2 regions of the Pseudomonas sp. ADAK2 TE3594 genome follow, and region 1 is predicted to be linked to the other one. Evidence: predicted binding sites of a transcription regulator. Region 1 holds the regulator's gene; the other holds the start of a gene.
The links. Region 1 encodes FliA, which starts transcription of late flagellar genes. Its sites were predicted from a motif close to CTAAAGTTTNNNNNNNNNNNGCCGNTAA; they were not measured.
Positions count from the first base shown of each region.

Region 2: AB7M22_RS27695 (methyl-accepting chemotaxis protein) is a predicted target of FliA. The motif match lies at 1,790-1,817, and genes of this name have one in related genera.

Region 1 covers NZ_JBRJGV010000001.1:998,849-1,003,058, reverse strand. The annotation lists gene AB7M22_RS04475 (protein phosphatase CheZ) at 1-762, opposite strand, end outside; gene AB7M22_RS04470 (chemotaxis response regulator CheY) at 785-1,156, opposite strand; gene fliA (RNA polymerase sigma factor FliA) at 1,324-2,064, opposite strand; gene fleN (flagellar synthesis regulator FleN) at 2,061-2,891, opposite strand; gene flhF (flagellar biosynthesis protein FlhF) at 3,010-4,210, opposite strand, start outside.
Region 2 covers NZ_JBRJGV010000001.1:6,131,584-6,135,793, forward strand. The annotation lists gene AB7M22_RS27680 (TonB-dependent siderophore receptor) at 1-29, opposite strand, end outside; gene AB7M22_RS27685 (FecR domain-containing protein) at 118-1,131, opposite strand; gene AB7M22_RS27690 (sigma-70 family RNA polymerase sigma factor) at 1,131-1,631, opposite strand; gene AB7M22_RS27695 (methyl-accepting chemotaxis protein) at 1,935-3,815, shown strand; gene AB7M22_RS27700 (SRPBCC family protein) at 3,951-4,210, opposite strand, start outside.

The DNA.
Region 1 (4,210 bases):
GTCCACATCGTCCTGACCGGACACAACGTCTTCTCTTTTATCGGCATGAATCTGCGGACCTTCACCCTGAGAGAGATGTTTTTGCGGATCTTTTTCAGCCAGCATCGCATCACGGTCATGTTCGATACCCGCAAAGCGGTCGACCTGACTGGCCATGAGCACGAGCTTGAGCAGATTGCTTTCAACTTCGGTGACCAACTGGGTCACGCGCTTGATCACCTGACCGGTGAGGTCCTGGTAATCCTGGGCCAGGAGAATGTCGTTGAGGTTGCTCGACACGACGCGGTTATCTTCGCTGCTGCGTGTCAGGAAACCGTCGACGCGCCGGGCCAGTTCGCGGAACTCTTCAGCCCCGACTTCGCGACGCATGAACCGTCCCCAATCCGTGCTCAGCGCCTGAGCTTCGTCGCTCAGGCTGTTGATCAGCGGCGTGGCGTTTTCCACCAGGTCCATGGTGCGGTTCGCCGCGGCCTCGGTCAGCTTGACCACATACCCCAAGCGCTCGGTGGCATCCGTGATCTGAGACACTTCCTCGGCTTGCGGCATGTGCGGGTCAATCTGGAAATTGACGATCGCGCTATGCAGCTCGCGGGTGAGCTTGCCTACCTCCTGATACAGGCCGCGGTCACGGGTCTGATTGAGCTCATGGATCAATTGCACCGCATCGCCAAACCTGCCTTTTTCAAGGCTCTCGACCAGTTCGACCGCGTGTTTTTTCAGGGTCGATTCAAAATCGCCCATTGAAGATTCTTTATGCTCCATAGCTCCCCCGTGGCGCAGTCCATCAACCGATGCGTTCGAAAATCTTCTCGATTTTTTCTTTCAACGCCTGGGCCGTGAAGGGTTTGACCACATAGCCATTTACACCGGCCTGGGCCGCTTCGATGATTTGCTCGCGCTTGGCTTCAGCGGTCACCATCAGCACCGGCAGGTGCTTGAGCTTTTCATCGGCGCGCACGTGACGCAGCAGATCGATACCGGTCATGCCAGGCATGTTCCAGTCCGTTACCAGAAAGTCGATGCTCCCACTGTTGAGAACCGGAATGGCAGTGGTGCCATCGTCAGCCTCGACCGTGTTGGTGAACCCAAGGTCACGCAACAGGTTTTTTATGATCCGCCGCATCGTTGAGAAGTCATCAACGATGAGGATTTTCATGTTCTTGTCCAATTCGACCTCCAAGCAGTCTTAAACGCGCCCAGCACCTGGACGCGCCATTTCAATCAATCCGGCAAAGCACTCAATGACTGTCTGGAGCACAACAGATCGAGACCGGCGCAGTTCAACACCACACCAGCTCCATTCGCAGTGTCCCCACACTGCCTTCAGCGCGCTCGCCACTCCCCCAAACGCCCCCGCAAACGGGCCGCGCACTGGCTGTGTAACTGGCTGACCCGCGATTCGCTGACCCCCAGGACCTCACCGATTTCCTTGAGATTCAACTCTTCGTCGTAGTACAGCGCCAACACCAGTCGCTCACGCTCCGGCAAATTGGCAATCGCGTCCGCCAGCGCCGCCTGGAAGCGTTCATCTTCCAGATCGCGTGACGGCTCGAGATGAGCACTGGCGCCATCCTCATGCAGCCCTTCGTGTTCGCCGTCCTGTAACAGATCGTCGAAACTGAATAACCGGCTGCCGAGGGTGTCGTTCAAAATCCCGTAATAATCGTCGAGACTCAATTGGAGTTCGGCCGCAACCTCATGATCTTTAGCGTCACGGCCGGTTTTAGCTTCAATCGAGCGAATCGCGTCGCTGACCATGCGGGTATTGCGGTGAACCGAACGTGGTGCCCAGTCCCCCTTGCGCACTTCATCGAGCATCGCGCCGCGGATTCGTATGCCCGCGTACGTCTCGAAACTCGCGCCTTTGCTGGCGTCATATTTGGTTGATACTTCAAGCAGGCCGATCATCCCGGCCTGGATCAGGTCTTCGACCTGGACACTGGCCGGCAAACGCGCCAGCAAGTGGTAGGCAATGCGTTTGACCAGTGGCGCGTAACGCTCGATCAGCTCGTACTGCGCGTCACGTGCCGACTTCTTGTAGAGGTTGTAGCCACTGGCTGTCATAGGACGGGTCCTGCCGCTTGTTGCACGAGGCGCTCGACGAAAAACTCCAGGTGCCCGCGTGGGTTGGCCGGCAGTGGCCAGGTATCGACCTTCTGCGCAATGGCCTTGAACGCCAGGGCGCACTTGGAACGCGGAAAGGCTTCGTAGACGGCACGCTGCTTCTGCACGGCCTTGCGCACGCTTTCGTCGTAAGGCACCGCACCGACATATTGCAAGGCGACGTCGAGGAAACGATCCGTGACCTTGGTCAACTTGGCGAACAGGTTGCGGCCTTCCTGCGGGCTCTGCGCCATGTTGGCCAAGACACGGAAACGGTTCATGCCGTAGTCGCGGTTCAGCAGTTTGATCAGCGCGTAGGCGTCGGTGATCGAGGTCGGCTCGTCGCACACCACCAGCAAGACTTCTTGCGCTGCGCGGACGAAACTGACCACCGAGTCACCAATGCCCGCAGCGGTGTCGATCACCAATACGTCGAGGTTGTCGCCGATATCGCTGAAGGCCTGGATCAGGCCGGCATGCTGGGCCGGGCTCAGATGAACCATGCTCTGGGTGCCGGATGCGGCCGGGACGATGCGAATACCGCCGGGCCCTTGCAACAGCACATCGCGCAGCTCACAGCGGCCTTCGATCACGTCGGCCAGGGTACGTTTGGGTGTCAGCCCCAGCAGGACGTCAACGTTCGCCAGCCCCAGATCGGCATCCAGCAGCATGACGCGCCGGCCGAGCTCAGCTAGAGCCAGGGACAAGTTCACTGACACGTTAGTCTTCCCGACGCCACCTTTGCCGCCGGTCACCGCGATCACCTGTACGGGATGCATGCTGCCCATGTTATTTTCTTTACCTTGTCTTACTTAGACGGAGGCCACATTACTGGCTGCGCGTTCACCAACTGAACAATGCATGGCAGACCATCGATGTAGGTACAAAAACCGTTCATTAAATACCTCAGCCAACCCGCTTGGTCGGACTGTGGTAAAGGTCAGCGAACATATCAGCCATGGCTTCTTCGCTGGGTTCTTCCTGCATTTGCACGCTAACGGCACGGCTGACCAACTGATGACGACGCGGCAGATGCAAATCATCCGGAATCCGCGGGCCATCGGTCAGGTAAGCCACCGGCAATTCATGACTAATGGCCAGGCTCAACACCTCGCCCAAGCTTGCCGTTTCATCCAGTTTAGTCAGGATGCAGCCGGCAAGGCCGCAACGTTTGTAACTGTGATAAGCGGCAGTTAGAACCTGTTTCTGGCTGGTGGTTGCCAAGACCAGATAATTTTTTGATTTGATGCCGCGTCCGGCCAGGCTTTCGAGCTGCATACGCAGTGCCGGATCGCTGGCCTGCAAGCCGGCGGTATCGATCAGCACCACGCGTTTGCGCAGCAAAGGCTCCAGTGCCTGCACCAAGGATTGGCCCGGATCGACGTGGGTGACCGACACGTTGAGGATCCGGCCGAGGGTCTTGAGCTGCTCCTGAGCGCCGATGCGATAGCTGTCCATGCTCACCAGCGCGATGTTCTGCGCGCCGTACTTGAGCACGTAACGAGCCGCCAGCTTGGCCAGCGTGGTGGTCTTGCCCATGCCAGCCGGGCCGACCATGGCAATCACGCCGCCCTCTTCCAGTGGCTCGACTTCCGGGGTGGTGATCATCCGCGCCAGATGCGCGAGCAACATGCGCCAGGCCTGACGGGGTTCTTCGATGTCGGTAATCAGCGCCAGCAGATCGCGCGACAACGGGCCGGACAGGCCGATGCGTTGCAAGCGACGCCAGAGGTTGGCCTGGGCCGGACGACTGCCTTGCAGCTGATTCCAGGCCAGCGAGCCAAGTTGCACTTCCATCAGTTCACGCAGGCTGTTGAGCTCGAAACGCATCGAGTCGAACGCACGCGGGTCGACGCCGGTCGCCGCGGCAGGCGCAGGTGCCGGGCGCCGAGGCTCGGCCAGCGTCGGCTCGATCAGCGGCTCGGCGGCGGTCAACGGCAGGCCGGCGAACAACTGACGATTGGTGCTCTTATCGCTCTCGCCATCGCCACGCAGGCTCAGTTCGGCCTGGGCGGTGACGATCCGCGACTGGGTCTTGCGCAGCTCGTCCTCGAGTTCCATGTTCGGAACACGCGGGGCCAGCGCCGACAATTTGTAATCCAGGGCA
Region 2 (4,210 bases), 5.1 Mb from region 1:
GGGTTCTTACTGATGGCGCGCACAGTCATTGTAGGTTTCCGTAGGAAGTCGCTGAAGGCAGAGTTGAAGTGCTTACTGACTAAGCCGGACTTGTTCAGAAAACCCGCCAAAAATAATTCAGGCCTGTCGCTCCAGCGTCACCCACCAGCGCGTGCGATAGCGCAGTTGCACCGGCAGGGTTTGCGGCAGGATGGCCAGCAATTTGTCGGTGTCTTCAAGACGGAAAACCCCGGACAGCCGCAAGTTGGCAATGTCGGCCGTGCAGGTCAGATAGCCGGGACGGTAACGCCCGACTTCATTAATGAAATCCCCGAGACGCATGTTGCGGGTGACGATCAGGCCGTCGACCCAGGCGCCGGCATCCATGTCTTGAGGCGGTGCCAACTGTGCGTGACTTCGATCGATCAGATAACTCTGCCCGGCCTGCACCTGAATCGGCAGGCCATCGGCGGCCCGTGGCGAATGGATTGCGACCACGCCGCTGGTGACGCTGAGCCGCGTGCAGCCGGCGTCCTGACGAACGATGAAGCGCGCCGCCACACTTTCGAACACACCGTGACGGTTTTGCACTCGCAACGGTCGACCAAGAGAAACCCCTTCACTTGCCACGCCGCACGTCACGACGATCTCGCCGCGAGTCAGTTTGATCAGGCGCTGCTGCGCGGTGTAGTCCAGGTCCACCGCGCTGGCGGTATTGAGCTCCAGGCGCGTGCCATCTGGTAACTGGAAACCGCGTCGCTCGCCCGTGGCGGTGGCGAAGTCGGCGGTCCACTGTTGCCAGCCGATCGCATCCTTGCCCAGCCACGCCGCCGAACCCATCAGCAACGCGCCCGACAGCAGCTTCAATGCCTGGCGCCGACCCAATCCCTGCGCGCTGTTTTCCAAAGTGTTGAAAGCGACTTGAGCCCCGGGCACCGCGCGCAAATTACTGCTCAACTCGGCTTGCAGGGACTGCACCCGTTGCCAGGCCAGTTCGTGTTCATGGTGTTCTGCTCGCCAGACGTCGCATTGCTGGCGCAGTCTGGAGTTGGCCGCGTTGTTACGCAGGCGCAGCAACCAATGGATGGCTTGTTTAACCACCTGCTGATGAGGCTCGCCGCGGCGATTCAGCGCTGAGTTATCCACAGGCATCACGCTTCATACCGCAGCACGTAACAGTGATACAGCGCGTCGGCCACATAGCGTTCCACTGATCGTAGGGATAATCCCATGTGTTCGGCGATCTGCTTGTGGGTAAGTCCTTCGCACTGGGCCAGCAGAAATGCCTGACGCACTTTCGGCTTCAGGCCTTCAAGCATGCGAGCGATGCTTTCCAGCAATTCGAGCACCAATGCCCGTGCCTCGGCGCTCGGGGTTTCGGCCTCGGGCAAATGGGCGATGGTTTCCAGGTACGCGCGCTCGATTTCCTCACGGCGCCAGTGGTCGATCACCAGGCCGCGGGCGATGGTTCGCAGAAAGGCGCGGGGAGCTTTGAGCTCCAGGCGTTCGGTTCTTTGCAGCAGCCGGACGAACGTGTCCTGAGCCAGATCCGCCGCATCGGCCGCATTGCCCAACCGAGCGCGCAACCACGTGTTGAGCCAACCGTGATGGCTGCTGTAAAGCGCCTGTACTGCAAACTCAGGTGAGGACATGAACGCAACAGCCCGAACGTCACAAATGATAATTAGTCGCATTGTCATCAAGGGTCGGGAAATTTGCAACTGCCGTTCATGCGCCCCTCACTAAACACTGCGGCGCGGACCCTCTAGTACGCCGTTCGGCGGTTATCCGACGGGTTTCGTACAAACCCCTAAGATTTCTCCCACTCGTGCCGACAAGACTGGTGAGACATGCGTGCACCAAAGTAGAGCGGCCCCAGAATGCCGTCTGCGCGGTTACATGGAATGTTGCAACCCGGAACGCATCCCCACTTTTTGCATAAGAAGTCCCATGAAATGAATCTCAAGTTCAGCCATAAAATCCTGCTGGCCGCTTCAGGCGTCGTGGTGCTGGCTTTTGCGTTGTTCACTTTGTACAACGACTATCTGCAGCGAAACACCATCCGACAAAACCTCGAGTCATCTGTTGAGCAAGCCGGCGAGCTGACCGCCAGCAGCGTGCAGAATTGGATGAGCGGCCGCGTGCTGGTCCTGGAAAACCTCGCGCAGAACGTCGCTCATCAAGGCGCCAATGCCGATCTGCCGGGACTGGTCGATCAACCCGCCCTCACCTCTAACTTCCAGTTCACCTACGTCGGGCAGGCCAATGGTGTGTTCACCCAGCGCCCTGACGCGAAGATGCCGGACGGCTACGATCCGCGTCAGCGGCCTTGGTACAAGCAAGCTGTGGTCGCCGACAAGACCATGCTGACCCCGCCTTACATGGCAGCGGTCGGCGGGTTGGTGGTGACCATCGCCATGCCGGTGAAAAAGCAAGGCGAACTGCTGGGCGTTGTTGGCGGTGACCTGAGTCTGGAAACCCTGGTGAAGATCATCAACTCGGTGGACTTCGGTGGTATCGGTCACGCGTTCCTCGTCAGCGCCGACGGTCAGGTAATCGTCAGCCCGGACAAGGATCAGGTGATGAAGAACCTGAAAGACATCTATCCGGGTTCCAGTGTCCGTATCGGGAAAGGCAATCAGGAAGTAGAACTGAACAAGCAGGACCGCATCCTCTCGTTCACGCCGGTGAGTGGTTTGCCAAATGCCGAGTGGTACATCGGTCTGTCGATCGACAAGGCCAAGGCCTACGCACCACTGAGCCAGTTCCGCACCTCGGCGCTGATCGCGATGTTCATCGCTGTGACCGCCATTGCAGTACTGCTGAGTCTGCTGATTAACGTGCTGATGCGTCCGCTGACCACGATGGGTCGTGCGATGCAGGACATCGCCCAGGGCGAGGGCGACCTGACCCGTCGTCTGGTCGTAGAAAGCAAAGATGAGTTCGGCGAGTTGGGCGGCTCCTTCAACCAGTTCGTGGAGCGTATTCACGCGTCGATTTGCGAAGTGTCCTCGGCGACCCGTCAGGTTCATGACCTGTCGCAACGGGTGATGGCATCGTCCAACGCTTCGATCATCGGCTCCGACGAACAAAGCGCCCGCACCAACAGCGTGGCCGCGGCGATCAACCAATTGGGCGCCGCCACCCAGGAAATCGCCCGCAACGCCGCCGATGCTTCGCAACACGCCAGCGGTGCGAGTGAGCAGGCCGATGACGGTCGTCAGGTGGTGGAAAAAACCATCCTGGCCATGACCGAGCTGTCGCAGAAAATCAGCCTGTCCTGCACGCAGATCGAAACCCTGAACGCGAGCACCGACAACATCGGGCACATTCTCGATGTGATCAAAGGCATCTCCCAGCAGACCAATTTGCTGGCGCTCAACGCGGCCATCGAAGCGGCCCGTGCCGGTGAGGCCGGTCGTGGTTTTGCGGTGGTGGCGGACGAGGTGCGTAACCTTGCTCATCGCACCCAGGAATCGGCGGAAGAGATCCACAAGATGATCAGCTCGCTGCAGATCGGTTCTCGCGAAGCGGTGACCACGATGAATGCCAGTCAGGCATCCAGCGAGCAGAGTGTCGAAGTGGCGAACCAGGCCGGCCTGCGTCTGGTCAGCGTGACCCAGCGCATCGGCGAAATCGACGGCATGAACCAGTCGGTGGCCGCAGCGACCGAAGAGCAGACCGCCGTGGTGGAAACCCTCAACGTCGACGTCAACCAGATCAACCTGCTGAACCAGCAGAGCGTGGCCAACCTCAATGAAACATTGAAGGATTGCGATGCGTTGTCTCAGCAGGCCAATCGGTTGAAGCAGTTGGTTGATAGTTTCAAGATCTGATTGAGTTCAGTTGAACCGCGTTATCGTTCAATCGCGGGCAAGCCCGCTCCCACATGGTTTGTGTCGTACACACATCCCCTGTGGGAGCGGGCTTGCCCGCGATAGCGGTAGATCAGTCACCGCTAGAACGAAGCCTTAAGCAAATAGCTTCAACACATTCCCCATCGCATCATCGGTAAACCCCTGAAGGAAATCCTTGAACCCCGGCAGGGCTTGCTCACCGCCCTGAGCCGGTTCGGCGATGATGGTCCAGATTGCCCGCGACTTGTCTGCGCCGATGGATTCCACCCTCATCGCCGCCCACAAATTGCCGATGCCCAAGGTGTTGTAGATGAGGGTCCAGGTCATGTTCAGTGCCTGGTCGTCCCGAGAGTTGAGCTGCTCGACCACCAGGT